DNA from 4 places in the Nonomuraea sp. NPDC052634 genome. Region 2 is predicted to be linked to each of the others. Evidence: riboswitches for the same ligand, from Rfam matches in the RefSeq annotation. Region 2 holds a riboswitch; each other region holds the start of a gene.
The links. Region 2 has a riboswitch for cyclic di-AMP ahead of AB0K67_RS12755 (hypothetical protein). Riboswitches for the same ligand answer to the same signal wherever they lie in the genome.

Region 1 (3,441 bases), 510 kb from region 2:
GCTTCTTGCGAGGGCGCGACTGCGCCTTGTCGAAGGCGTAGCGCACCACGCGCTCGACGCCGTAGGCGGTGTTGAGCGACTCCTGGGTGGCGATCTCGTGCGGGGTGCCGCGCCGCATGGCGCCGCCGGTGCCGGCGTAGAGGCCCTCGGTGCCCTCGCGGACGACGATCATGTCGATGTTCTCGGGCGGCGTGTCGGCCAGCGGGGTGCGCACGCCGGGGAACAGCTTGACCGGACGCAGGTTGACGTAGTGGTCGAACTCGAACCGCAGCCGAAGCAGCAGGTCGCGCTCCAGGATGCCGGGCGGCACGCTGGGGTCACCGACGGCGCCGAGCAGGATGGCGTCGTAGCCGCGCAGCTCCTGGAGCACCGAGTCGGGCAACGTCTCGCCGGTGCGGTGATAGCGTGCGGCGCCCAGGTCATAGTGGGTGGGCTCGATCTTCGTGCCCACCGCCTCCAGGACCTTGAGTCCTTCTGCGACGACCTCGGTGCCGATGCCGTCACCGGGGATGACAGCCAAGCGGATGTTACGCGACTCCATGGGCGGTACCTTACCGGCTCGTCTCGACTGACGAACACATCATCTCACTGTCCGGACGTCCGATTTTAGACGTATTGCGACCTTTTGACCGTTTCGTTAGAGTCCGTCAGGCCTAATCCACGCAGCAGCTGCGTGGAGCCGGGGACCCAACCTCCCCCAGGGGCGAATCGGCGCACGCCGTAGGGCTGCCTTCCAGGCCCGAGCCCGTCAGCTAACCCGGTCGGCCGCATGGAAGGACAGACCCCTGTCTCGCATCGCCATCGCCCTGGCAGGCGTCGCCGCCGGGCTCATCGCACTCCCCTCTCCGGCCTTCGCCGACCCCGGCGAGAGCCGCGACCCCGCCGGCCCGGACACGAGCCCGGCCGGCTCGATCACCCTCACCGGTCCTCAGGTCAAGCGCATCCTGGAGAAGCGCCGGCCTAGGCCCGCCTGGAAGGTCGCGCTCAAGTTCGCCATGCGCCAGCGCGGCACCCCGTACGTGTGGGGCGGCACCGGCAACGGCGGCTACGACTGCTCCGGGCTGATGCTCAGGGCGTACAGGAAGGCGGGGATCCACCTGCCGCGTACCGCCGCCGAGCAGTACCACGCGTTCTCAAGAAAGATCGGATGGAACCAGCTCAAGCCCGGTGACCTGGTCTTCTTCAGCGGCCTCGGTCACGTGGGCATGATCTCCAAGCCCGGATACATGGTGCACGCGCCACGTTCAGGCGACGTGGTGAAGGAGGAGAAGCTCTCCGAGTGGCGCCGTCAGGCGTTCGTCGGCGCGGTCAGACCGGATCCCAAGGGCGTCCGCCAGTGGGCCAAGGTGCTCGAACGGCGCAAGGAACCCGCACCGCCGATGCTCACCGCCACCCTCTGAACCTCACCCCTGCGACCACCGGACCACACCCATGAACTCCGGCCGCACTCCGGCGACGACCGGCCCCGTGCGACCAGCGCGGGGCCGCTCGTACTCACCTGCTCTGGGGGGCTCCGCCGTTGTCGCGCCGGTCCAGGGCCATCTGGACGGCCTCGGTGGCCTCGTCCTCGTGGTCCTCGGCACGGTTGTAGGCATACATCTCGTACATGTGACTCATCTCGCTTCGCGGACGCGTTCCTGAAAGAGAGGGGGAAGCCGGGCTCCGGTCGCGAGCCCGATCGGGCCTGATCTCGTGGTCCGGGTTGCGGACCGGGCGAAGGGACTTAACGGCCGACACATGCGCCGCTCACCGCGGCGGGTATGTCGACCTGCCCTAACAGGCCCCGCCGCGGCAGGTAATGAGTACGAGAACCTGGCGCATCACCGGCTACAGTACCCGAGGATGAAGCTTGGATGTCCTACTATCTCGCATCCTGAGACGGAAAAGGGCCGCCACCCGAAACGGGTGACGGCCCTTCGCAGGTCAAAGGGGTATTGACCCCAAGCCGGCCGGCCGAAAGGCGCGGCCCTCCGGATCAACCGGGGGCCCGCCCCGTCCGCCCGGCCGGGCTCAGGCTCAGTCCTCCGGATCAACCGGGGGCCCGGCCCATCCGCCCGGCCGGGCTCAGGCTCAGTCCTCCAGGTCGACCGAGCGGCCGCTCTCGGCGCCGATCTCGGCGCCGATCTGCTCGACCACGTCGGCCGGGATCGCCGAGTCGACGGTCAGCGCGATGAGCGCCTTGCCGCCCTTGACGTCGCGGGCCACCTGCATCGAGGCGATGTTGATGCCGTGCTCGCCGAGCAGCCGGCCGACCACGCCGACGATGCCGGGGCGGTCGGTGTAGGTGAAGAAGCACAGGTGGGCCGTCGGCTCGATCTCCATCTCGTAGCCGTTGACCTCGACGATCTTGGTGATCTGGCGCGGCCCGGACAGCGTGCCCGAGACCGAGACCGTGCGGCCGTCGGCCAGCACGCCGCGCACGGTGACGACGTTGCGCCAGTCGGGGCTCTCGGAGCTGGTGACCAGCTCGACGTTGATGCCGCGGTCCTTGGCCAGCAGCGGCGCGTTGACGTAGGTGACCTGCTCCTCCACCACGTCGGTGAAGACGCCCTTGAGCGCGGCCAGCTCGATCACCCGGACGTCCTGGGAGGCGATCTCGCCGCGCACCTCGACGTCGAGCTTGGTGGCCACCTCGCCGGCCAGCGCGGTGAAGACCCGGCCCAGCTTCTCGGCCAGCGGCAGGCCCGGCTTGACGTCCTCGGCGACCACGCCGCCCTGGACGTTGACCGCGTCGGGCACGAACTCGCCCGCCAGCGCCAGCTTCACGCTCCGCGCCACCTGGGTGCCGGCCTTCTCCTGGGCCTCGTGGGTGGAGGCGCCGAGGTGCGGCGTGACGACGACCTGGTCGAGCTCGAAGAGCGGGCTGTCGGTGCACGGCTCCTTGGCGAAGACGTCCAGACCGGCCCCCGCGACCCGGCCCTCCTTGATCGCCGCGTAGAGCGCACCCTCGTCGACGATGCCGCCGCGGGCCACGTTGATGATCCGCACGTTGGGCTTGACCTGGTGCAGCTCGCGGTCGCCGATGAGCCCGATGGTCTCCTTGGACTTGGGCAGGTGGACGGTGATGAAGTCAGCCTGCTTGAGCACCTCTTCGAGGCTGACGAGCCGGACGCCCATCTGCGCGGCGCGGGCCGGCGGGAGGTAGGGGTCGTAGGCGATCAGCTCGACGCCGAACGGCGCCAGCCGCTGGGCCACGAGCTGACCGATCTTGCCGAGACCGAGGATGCCGACGGTCTTGCCGTCCAGCTCGACACCGGTGTACTTCGAGCGCTTCCACTCGCCGTTCTTCAGCGCGGCGTGCGCCTGGGGCGTGTTGCGCGCGCTGGCCAGGATCAGCGCGATGGTCTGCTCGGCGGCGCTGGTGATGTTGGAGGTCGGAGCGTTGACGACCATGACACCGGCCTTGGTGGCCGCCTCGACGTCGACGTTGTCGAGACCGAC
Region 2 (3,441 bases):
GCGTCGATGTCATCCCGGACGGCGCCGCCGCGCTGGGCCGTCGCGACGAGTTCGTACGCAGCGGCGCGCATGGCATGGCAGGCCGAGTACAGCGGCGACGTTTCGTCGTGGAGCACGGTGGCGACGCTCGCTGCCAGCCCTCGATACGTCATGAGGTGGTTGACGAAGAGCTTCAACCAGGCCACGAGCGCCTCCCCTGGTGAGTGCTCAGCCTGAAGCCTGGCGGCCTCGGCGGCGAGGGCTTCGTAACGGTCGTCGAGTACGGCCGCCACCAGAGCCTCGCGGGTGGGGAAATGGCGGTAGAGCGTACCTGAACCAACGTTGGCGTCGCGGGCGATGTCATCGAGCGAGGTCTCCACGCCCGCGCGCGCAAACGCTGCCCTCGCCGCAGCGAGCAGCCTTTCCCGATTGCGCTGCGCGTCTGCCCGCATTGCACGCGATGCCCTCTTGTCGCCCATTGCTCCCTTCCGCTCGAACGATTGTAGCGGGGACTGTCTCCGGATACGGTCAGTCTTACCGGAGATAGTCCCCGGATGGCGGCCGTCGTGTGGCAAGGAGGCTACGGCAGTGATCGCAGAAGTGAAGGCGAAGCTGGGACGCGTGGGAGTGTGGCTTGGTGGACGCCGCTTTCATGACACCCCGGTCGAAAGCTGGCGCCACGCGGTGCGGCGCATTGAGCAACTCGGGTATGGCTCGCTATGGGGGCCTGAAGGAATCGGCGGCAAGGACGCCTTGGCCAACGCAGGCATTCAACTCGCCGCGAGCAGGCACTTGCTGATCGGTACCGGAATCGCCAACATCTGGGCGCGTCATCCCGCCACAATGCAGGGCGGCGCCGCGACGTTGGCCGAGGCCTACCCCGGACGGTTCGTCCTCGGAATAGGCGTCAGCCAACGGCTTCTGGTCGAAGCCGGCGGGCTGGACTACGGCCGTCCACTCAACGTCATGCGGGACTATCTCGACGAGATGGACCAGGCGATGACGCGCAACCCGCCGGCTGCGCCGTTCGTCCGGGTGTTGGCCGCCTTGCAGCCTCGCATGGTGCAACTGGCCCGCGACCGCACCGACGGCGTCCATTCGTATGCGGCCCCGGTCGAACACACCGCGCTCGTCCGCGAGGCCCTGGGGAGCGACAAGTTACTCATCCCCGAACAGGCGTTCGTCATCGAACCCGATCCTGAGCAAGCCCGTGCCATCGCGCGGCGGTACCGAGGCAAGACCAGCTCCGATTCGCCGTACGCGCGCAATTGGCTACGTCTCGGCTATGGCCACCAGGACATGGCCAACGGAGGAAGCGATCGGCTGGTCGACGCGCTGGTCGCGTGGGGCACCCCGGACGCCATCGCCGCGCGTGTTCAAGCGCAACTCGACGCCGGCGCCGACCACGTGCTTGTCCATCCCCTCGCAGATGACATGTCCACGGCCATCGAGCAACTCGAACACCTTGCGTCTGCATTGCCTCCTGGATGGGGGTGAGGCTGTCAGTTCAGGCGACCCAGGGCCCCATCGCGGACCCGGCACTCCGAACGCTCAACCGCATAGGGGCCGCCGGCGCAAACGCCGTCTCGATTCGTGGATGTACATCACCAGATGCGATATCCCCTGGTCATCCCCTGGTCATCCCCTGGTTTCAGTTCATCGAGATGTGCACGTGGTCGTAGTGGTTCTCGGTGATGCTGCCGCGGTCGGCCATGGCGCGCCAGCCGGTGCCGGAGTTGATGCGCTGCTTCCAGATCACATACTTCACGCCGAGCTTGTCCTTGTTCTGCAGCGCCCACTCGGCGATGCGGTCGCCGAGCGCGTTGTTGGCGGGCGTCGGCATGGTGCCGCCGGTGCTCATCATGAAGTCGCAGGCGCGGCCGAGCGGGTGCTCACCGCTGGAGCCCGCGCGGAAGCAGCCCACCGTGTACGGCAGCGAGAAGTTCTTTTCGATCTGGGCCTTCATCAGCCGCGTACGCGGGGTGATGTTGTCGGGGCCGCCGGGCAGCTCGGGCGCCCAGGTGCCGTTGGACCTGCGGCCCGTGGCGACCGGCACCAGGTCGCGCAGCTTCTTCTCGATGTCGCTGATGACGCCTTCGGCCTCGCGGCGCTGCTTCGCCACCTCGGCCGCGTCCTTCTTGATCTTGGCGGTCAGCGCGGCGGCCTCATCGCTGGCCTTCTTGCGCTCGTCGCGGGCCTTGGCGACGCTCGCCACCATGGCCTGCTGCTCGGCGGTGAGCTGTTCGAGCAGGGCCGCGGTGCCGGCGTCGCCCGGCATCATGAAGCCGGGCAGCGACGGGTCGATGTTCTGGTAGCGCAGGCGGGCGATCTCGGCGACCCGCTGCTCGGCGGCGGCCAGGGTCTGCTCGGCGGCGGCCAGCCTGGCCTGCGCGGCTCTGGCGGCCTCCTGTGCCTTGGCCAGCTCGACGCGCTTGAGGTTGTACTTCTCGATGAGCTTGTCGACCTTGCTGTTCAGCTGCTTGAGCTGAGCGCGGAGCTCGGACTCTTTCGGTTTCGGGGCGGCCGTCGCCGCGTGCGCCGGGAGGACGGCGATGGCGGCGGCGGCGATGAGACCGATGGCAAGTTTCGCGGGGGACGAAGCCGCCACGTATGAGTTCCTCTCCCTCTGCCGGCCGGGTTAGCTGACGGGTTCGGGCATGGGAGTCGCTCCCTACCGCCGTAGCGGATTCACCCCAAGGTGCGGTTGGGTCCCCGGCTCCCGGGCGACGCGCCCAGGATTAGGCGGGCATCAGCCGCGTTACGGCCGATGCATATGGGGATATTAGTGGTAGATCATGAGTCATGCGACCTTAAGTAGAAATCTATTAGTGATCGATCTGTGATCGGATCATGCGCGCCGCTTCCTCGGGCCGCACGTCGTTCACGAACGCCCCCATCGCCGACTCCGAGCCTGCCAGGTACTTGAGCTTGTTGGGCGCCCGCCGGATGGAGAACAGCTCCAGGTGCAGGTATGCCAGATCGCGCCCCGTACGCACCGGCGCCTGATGCCAGGCCGAGATGTACGGCATGACGACCCCGAACAGCCCGTCGAACGCCCGCAGCACCGAGGTGTAGAGCGGCGCGAACGCGGCGCGCTCGGCGTCCGTCAGCGCCGCCAGGTCCGGCACCTGCCGGTGCGGATAGATGTGCACCTCGAACGGCCAGCGCGCGGCGGCCGGCACGAAGGCCGTCCACAGCTCGTTCGAGGCGACCACCCGCGTGCCCTCGGCCCGCTCGGCGGCCAGCACGTCGGCGAACAGGTTCCCCGGCCCCTTGTAGCGCTCGGCGGCTCCGAGCTGCAGCTTCGTCCTGGGCGTGACGTACGGGTACGCGTAGATCTGGCCGTGCGGGTGCGCGATGGTGATGCCGATCTCCGCGCCCCGGTTCTCGAAGCAGAAGACCTGCTCGACGCCCTCGATGCCGGACAGCTCCGCCGTACGGTCGGCCCACGCCTCCATGACC
Region 3 (3,441 bases), on a different contig from region 2:
CTCCAGGGCCCAGCTCCGGGTGAGCTGCTCGATCGCGGCCTTCGAGGCGGCGTAGTGGGCGGCGCCCGGCAGGGGGCGGTGGCCGTACGTGCTGGAGACGTTGACGATCGTGCCCCGGGTGTCGCGCAGGTGCGGCAGGGCGGCGTGGGCGAGCAGGCTGGGCGCGGTGACGTTCAGCGCGAACAGGGCGGTGACGCGGTCGGCGTCGGTGTCGGCCAGCGGCATGATCGCCGTGCCTCCGGCGTTGTTGACCAGTATGTCGAGGCGGCCCCAGCGGCCGATCGCCGCGTCCACCACGGCCTGCGGCGCGCCGGCGGCGGTGATGTCGGCGGGCAGGACGGCGATGCCGGGGTGCCGGGCGGCGGTCTCCTCCAGGGGGCCGGGGCGGCGGCCGGCGGCGAGCACGTGCGCGCCCGCCTCAGCCAGGGCGATCGCGGTGGCCCGGCCGATGCCTGAGCCGGCGCCGGTGACGATCGCCACCCGGGCGTCGAGTTGAGTGGTCATGTGCTCGTTCCTTCGTTCGTTGTCAGTGGGTCTTATGGCCGTCATGCCGCCTGCTGCATGAGCACGCTGGGACTTTGCCGCCGCGAGGGGTTAGCGCCGGGCGCGGAGGGGAGGGTGGCGTGGACCGTTCCGAGGAGGCGCGTCATGAGGGTCGTGGTGGTCGGTGGGACCGGCCTGATCGGATCGAAGCTGGTGAACAGGCTGTCGCGGGACGGCCACGAGGCGCTGGCGGCCTCGCCGCGCACCGGGGTGAACACGCTCACCGGCGAAGGGCTGGCCGAGGCGCTGGAAGGGGCGGAGGTGGTGGTCGACGTGTCGAACGCGCCGTCGTTCGAACCGGCCGCCGTGCTCGGCTTCTTCGAAACCTCCACGGGCAACCTGCTCGCCGCCGAGTCGGAGGCGGGGGTCGGGCACCACGTCGCGCTGTCCATCGTCGGTACCGAACGCTCACCGGACAACGGCTATTTCCGGGCCAAGGTCGCCCAGGAGCGGCTGATCGAGAAGTCGGGCGTCCCGTTCTCGCTGGTGCACGCGACGCAGTTCTTCGAGTTCGTGAAGGGGATCGCCGACGAGGCCGACGATGGGGGAGTGGTGCGGATCGCGCCGGTGCTGTTCCAGCCGATCGCCGGGGACGACGTGGCGGCGGTGCTGTGCGAGGTCGCGGAGGGGCCGCCGCTCAACGGCCGGATGGAGATCGCCGGGCCGGAGCGGGTCAGGATGGACGAGTTCTTCCGCGAGGCGCTGGCCGCCCTGGGCGACCCGCGCGAGGTGGTCGCCGATCCGGACGCTCGCTACTTCGGCAGTGAGCTTGCCGAGCACTCGCTCGTTCCGCTGGGTGAGGCACGGCTCGGCGGGATCCGGTACGGGGATTGGGTCGCCGCCGCTGCCGCCACCTGACGGCCCCCGGATCGTTCACACAGGCCACGAGGAGGCCGCCCGTCTGCGTGCAGAAGCCGCGCGACGGTCCTGTCGTGCAACAGGACCGTCGCGCGGCTTCATGGGCGGGCCCGGCGCGCGGGTCGAGCCCTGGGAGGGTTTCCGCGCCGGGCGTTCAGCGGACCGGCGGGGGAGGGGGTCCGTGTCAGGCGGACTTGCGGCCGAGGGCGCGGAGCTGGTCGGGCGTCAGCGAAGAGACGTTCTGGTCGATCGGCGTTTCGGTGTACTGGTGGATCGTCCAGGTCTTCCAGTCGGCCGGCGGGGTGACCGCGCCCTTGGCCCGGCTGTAGTGGGCGACCCACAGCGGGTACTGCGACAGGCCGTGGCCATAGGTGTTGGCGAAGTTCCAGCCGCTGTAGAAGATCGGCTTGACGCCGGTCTGCTTCTCCACGTACGACAGCCACGCCTTGGCCCAGGCGTTGACCTCTCCGACGGACTTGCCGTCAGTGGTCTCCAGGTCCAGGACCAGAAGGTCGCCAGGCTTGGCGGGCTGGGAGTTCACCGTGGCCAGGAAGTGGTTGGCGTCTGCGATGGGGTCGTTGGCGGGGTGGCCGTAGTGGTACGCGCCGCGCACGATGCCCTTGCTGCCGAGCTCACGCCAGTGCCTGGCGAAGGAGGAGTCGACGAAGTCGGTGCCCTCCGTGGCCTTGATGATGCCGAACTGCGCGGAGCTGGAGCTCCAGTCGTACTGCGGCTCGTAGTGGGAGATGTCGAGACCGTAGGTCAGGGAGCCAGCCTGGTGCTGGGAGGTGTGCTGCGTGGCCTCGTGCGGGGCACCGTGGTCGGCGGTGGAGGCGTGGGCGGTGCCGGTGACGGCGGTGACGGCGGCGAGCACGGCTCCGCCGAGCGCCAGTCCGAGGCGCTTGCGGTTGTCGGCAAGCTTGGGCATGCGGGGTTGACTCCTTGCTTCCATGCCGCCTACCGGGTTAGCTGACGGGTTCGGGACTGGAAGTGCCCTACGGACGCCGCCAGGGGCGGGCGTCCGATTCACCCCGGAAAGGTGGGTCCCCGGTTCCGCGAGAACGCGGATTCGGCGGCCGCACGCCATCGGGAAGGCGTACGGTCCGGTCAAAGATGCGAGGTAACGCGTGGGCGTCCCTCGACCCGCAAAAGTACATAGTTAGCAAAAGTATCCGCAAGCATCCTAAAGGGATTACCTTCGCATTGCGCGAGTTACCCGCCCGTAAGCCCCATGTCGCCGGGGTTTCTGAACAGGTAAAGTTTTTCGCTCTGCTCAGTCCAGGTCCAGCGTCCTGGCCGTCCTGCCGGCCGTCTCCCGCGCCGGCCCGGGCTGGTCGGACAGCACGGTCCCGTACGTCGGAACAAGCTCGCGCAAAGCGGGCCGCCAGCCCGGCAGCCGGTCGGGGAAGGCGCGTTCGAGCACGTCCAGCATGATCGCCACGGACGCGGACGCGCCCGGGGATGCGCCGAGCAGGGCGGCCAGCCCGCCGTACGCCGACGTCACCACCTCGGTGCCGAACCCGGCGATCGACCCGCGCCCGTGCACCGGCTTGACCACCTGCACCCGCTGGCCCGCGGTGATCGGCTCCCAGTCGCCCGCCCGCGCCTGCGGGACGAACCCGCGCAGCGCTCGCAGCCGGTCGCGGCCGGTCTGTGCGAGCTGCCCCACGAGGTAGCGCAGCATGTCGCGCTCGGCGTGGGCGGCGCCGAGCAGCGTGGGCAGGTTGCCGGGGGTGATGGAGCCCGGCAGGTCGGTGAGGCGGCCGCGCTTGAGGAAGCGGGGCGAGAACTAGTCGCGTTCGCCCGCCAGGTCGCGCACCCGCAGCCGCCACGACCTGCGGTCACGGGAGAGCGAGCGCACCTCGTGCCCGGTCCGCACCTCGACACCGTCGCGTTCGAGTGCCGCGAACAGCCGCCTGGTCAGCACGCCGTAGTCGACGTCGGTGCCGCCGCGCGAGCGGCACAGCGCCACCTCCTCGCCCGCGGGGCGGCCGGCGAACATCAGCGGCAGCAGCTCCGCCATGGCGTCGCGGTCGCGTA
Region 4 (3,441 bases), on a different contig from region 2:
GATGGGAGCGGCCCTCGCTGATCCCAAACCCACGATCGCCCAGGCGAAGGCCAAGCTGGAGAAGCTCAACGACAGGGCGGACAAGGTCGTCGACCGCTACAACACCGCCACCGAGCGCTACAAGAAGGCCAAGAGCACCTACACCAAGCTCGACACGAGCTACAAGCGCAAGCTGGCCACCGTCGCCGACCTCCGCACTCAGGTGGTCGGCATGGCCGTCGACAGTTACAAGCTGGGCGAGGACCTCACGTCCTGGCCTGGAATCTTCGGCTCCAACGACCCGCAGGGCAGGTTGGCCGGCCTCGCCGTGGCCGGGCAGCTCGCCCAGGAACGGCTGCAGAAGCTGGCGGCCTTCGACCGGGAGAACCGGGGCCTGAAGATCGAGCGTGACAAGGCGCAGAAGGCGCTCAAGGAGGCCGACAAGGAGCGCGACGCCGTCCAGAAGGAGCGCGCGGAGGTGCTCAAGCTCATCGCGCAGCAGAAGAAGCTGCTCGACAGGCTGGGCGCCTACAACCCGGGCAACCCGAACAGCACCGGGCTCAAGTACACCGGGCCCGCCTCGGGAAGCGCCGCGGCGGTGCTGCGGTTCGCGTACGCGCAGATCGGCAAGCCGTACGTGTTCGGCGGCACCGGTCCAGGCGGGTACGACTGCTCGGGGCTCACTCAGGCGGCGTGGGCGGCCGCGGGCGTGCGGCTACCGCGGACGACCTGGCAGCAGTGGGCGTGGGGCGCGAACCGGCGGGTGTCGCTCGACGACCTCCAGCCCGGTGACCTCATCTTCAGCGAGGGTTTGGGGCACGTCAGTATTTATGCGGGCAACGGGCAAATCGTCCACGCGCCGCAGACGGGTGACGTCGTCAAGGTGGTCAAGCTTTCCGCGTACGGCCGCCGCCTCGTCGGCGCGATCCGCCCGTAAGGCTGACGTGGCGGGGTGACCCGCCTGGTTGCACCCGTTTCTCAAGGGCCGGCCCGCTCGTACGAAGGTCTGCGACGTAGCGCGCAGCCTCTATGAGCGGGCCGGCCGCTTTTGTCAGCGCTCCTCCAAGGCCATCGCCCGCCCATTCGGCCGCTCCGCGGGGCGGGGAACCGGCTTCGGCCGGTCTGCGGGGTTCGGCCGGTCCGGTGGGGTGGGGAACCGGCTTCGGCCGGTCCGGTGGGGTGGTGAACCGGCTTCGGCCGATCCGGTGGGGTGCGATCCAGCCGAGTGGCAGGGGGATCTCGGGCTTGGTGACGAGGCCGGTCCGGCGGGGCGGGGAACCGGCCCGAAAGCCTGCCATCCGGCCGTTTTCGATCGGTCACCATGTGGAGCCGCTATTCCTTTTAGTCGCCGTTCTTCGATGTGTGAATCGCGTCGCTCTCCTTCTACTACGCCACTTCGTAGGGAGCGTGGTGGCGACGGACTTGATCAGTGGCCACGGGCGTGATCTTGCTGCTAGGGCCTGTCGGAAATCGGGGAAATTCGGAAGTTACGTCTGTCACAACAACCGTTCGCCCAGGCCGGAGATCGCGCGGGAACGATGTTCACGTTTGTGACCAAGGTGACAGTTGTGGCGGATGGGACCTTACACAGCAGCGGGAAAAGAATTGTGAGTGAGGTCACATTTTGGTCACGGCGCCTGGGTCCCAGCAGCGGTTCTGAGTCTGACAAATACCCCTATCTGATCTTTACAGCGTTACTCGGGCTTTGCCGATTCGTGACCGTTCGGCGTAACTTCTGGCGTCGCGGCGGACAAGCCATGTCGTCGCGAACCGATCATCGGTCCCTCCCGATGTGAGACAGATACATATCCGCCGGTCGGCCCCGACATCCCCATCGCACTCATCGATCGGGGCGCGACCTGCCGAATCCGTGCAGACAGGAGGCACGGAGCCGGGGACCCAGCGATCCCACGTCCCCAAGGGATCAGGGGTGAATCGGCGCGCCATCGCGCCGTAGGGCGACTTCCACGCCCGAATCCGTCAGCTAACCCGGTAGGCGTTCGTGGAAGACCCAAGGAGAAATCCTGTCTGAATCCCTGCAGAACCCCCGCCTGTCCCGCCTTGCCCTGAGTGGTGTCGCACTCACGTTGACTGTGACAGCCGGAGGTATGGTCCTCCATGCCCCCGAGGCTCAGGCGGCGACGACCCGCGAAGCCAGTGCGGCGGCCGGAATGACGGTGAAGGCGGCCACCACCGCCCGCACCGCCATCTCGGCCAAGGCCCGCAAGAGGGCCGCCAGAGCCGCCCTGCAGAGGGCGAGGGCCAGCAAGGCCGTCGCCGTGGCCAAGAAGCAGATCGGTGACCCGTACCGTTACGGAGCCACCGGACCTGGTTCGTTCGACTGCTCCGGTCTCGTCCAATACGCCTGGAGGAAGGCCGGCGTCAAGCTCCCGCGCGTGGCGAGCAGCCAGTTCGCCCGCGTCAGGAAGAAGGTCTCCTGGCGCAACCTGCAGCCTGGTGACCTGATGTTCTTCAACGGGCTCGGCCATGTGGGCATGTACGTCGGCAAAGGCAGAATGATCCATTCACCTCGGACGGGTGAACGGGTACGCATCGACAAGCTGAGCGGATGGCGTAAGGCGTCCTTCGTCGGCGCCGTCCGTCCCGGCGCGTGAAGAAGCCCCGTGCGGATCCTCCCCGATCCGGACGGGGCTCTCGCGTGTCAGGGGACCACCTACCATCGGGGCTGTGCCTGAGCAGGTGAGCCGACGTGCCCTGGCGGCCGGGCTGGTGCTCGCCGCCGCCTCGCTCGCGTCGGCCGCCGCCCCGCTGCCCGGCGCGCCGATCCTGCCCCAGCCGGTACGCGACCTGTGGCCGGGCCCGCACATCGTGCGCCGCGGCACATGGTCCACGGTCGTGGGCCACGACGCCACGGGGCTCGGCGAGCTGGCGCGCAGGGCCGACACGGCGAGCCGAAGGGTCTCGGCGGTGCTCGCCCGCCCCGTACGCCCCCTGATCGTCGTACCGGCCGATGCCCGCGAGGCCGCCGCGCTGGCCCGGGTGGGCGGCGTGGACGGGCTCGCAGCGGTCGCCGACGGCGAACGGGTGATCGTCGTGCCCGAGTCGTTCGCCAGGCTCAACCCTTCGGGCAGGGACGTCGTCCTCGCCCACGAGCTCACCCATGTCGTCGCCGGCACCGGCGGCCTGCCCGTCTGGCTGTACGAGGGCTTCGCCGACTACGTCGCCTACCGCGACGCCGGGCTGCCCGTGACGACGGCCGCCGCCGAGCTGGCCGCCGAGGTACGGGCCGGCCGCCTCCCGACCGTTCTGCCCGGACCTGCGGCTTTCGCGGCGAACGGCGGCGACCCTGCCGCGCTCGCGCGGGCGTACCAGGAGGCCTGGCTGGCGTGTCGCTTCCTCGCTGACCGGTTCGGTGAGGGGACCCTGGTGAGGCTCTACCGTGCGGCCCGCGTACGCGGGACCGATCGGGCACTCGCCGCGCTCGGGCTCTCCGTCGCGACG

Region 1: linked by a shared signal. The riboswitch ahead of AB0K67_RS15070 (C40 family peptidase) and the one ahead of AB0K67_RS12755 (hypothetical protein) in region 2 are both predicted to bind cyclic di-AMP.
Region 3: linked by a shared signal. The riboswitch ahead of AB0K67_RS25960 (GH25 family lysozyme) and the one ahead of AB0K67_RS12755 (hypothetical protein) in region 2 are both predicted to bind cyclic di-AMP.
Region 4: linked by a shared signal. The riboswitch ahead of AB0K67_RS08855 (C40 family peptidase) and the one ahead of AB0K67_RS12755 (hypothetical protein) in region 2 are both predicted to bind cyclic di-AMP.

Annotation. Positions count from the first base shown of each region.
Region 1 is NZ_JBFATY010000002.1:525,932-529,372, forward strand. Features, by position in the region: gene AB0K67_RS15065 (3-isopropylmalate dehydrogenase) at 1-541, opposite strand, end outside; cyclic di-AMP (ydaO/yuaA leader) riboswitch at 641-782, shown strand; gene AB0K67_RS15070 (C40 family peptidase) at 996-1,400, shown strand; gene serA (phosphoglycerate dehydrogenase) at 2,071-3,441, opposite strand, start outside.
Region 2 is NZ_JBFATY010000002.1:16,804-20,244, reverse strand. Features, by position in the region: gene AB0K67_RS12765 (TetR/AcrR family transcriptional regulator) at 1-458, opposite strand, end outside; gene AB0K67_RS12760 (TIGR03620 family F420-dependent LLM class oxidoreductase) at 568-1,476, shown strand; gene AB0K67_RS12755 (hypothetical protein) at 1,631-2,587, opposite strand; cyclic di-AMP (ydaO/yuaA leader) riboswitch at 2,593-2,734, opposite strand; gene galT (galactose-1-phosphate uridylyltransferase) at 2,805-3,441, opposite strand, start outside.
Region 3 is NZ_JBFATY010000006.1:142,811-146,251, reverse strand. Features, by position in the region: gene AB0K67_RS25970 (SDR family oxidoreductase) at 1-504, opposite strand, end outside; gene AB0K67_RS25965 (SDR family oxidoreductase) at 649-1,401, shown strand; gene AB0K67_RS25960 (GH25 family lysozyme) at 1,586-2,329, opposite strand; cyclic di-AMP (ydaO/yuaA leader) riboswitch at 2,341-2,486, opposite strand; partial or broken gene AB0K67_RS25955 (malate:quinone oxidoreductase) at 2,675-3,178, opposite strand; gene AB0K67_RS25950 (FAD-dependent oxidoreductase) at 3,191-3,441, opposite strand, start outside.
Region 4 is NZ_JBFATY010000001.1:1,967,751-1,971,191, reverse strand. Features, by position in the region: gene AB0K67_RS08860 (NlpC/P60 family protein) at 2-916, shown strand; cyclic di-AMP (ydaO/yuaA leader) riboswitch at 1,830-1,993, shown strand; gene AB0K67_RS08855 (C40 family peptidase) at 2,151-2,594, shown strand; gene AB0K67_RS08850 (hypothetical protein) at 2,668-3,441, shown strand, end outside.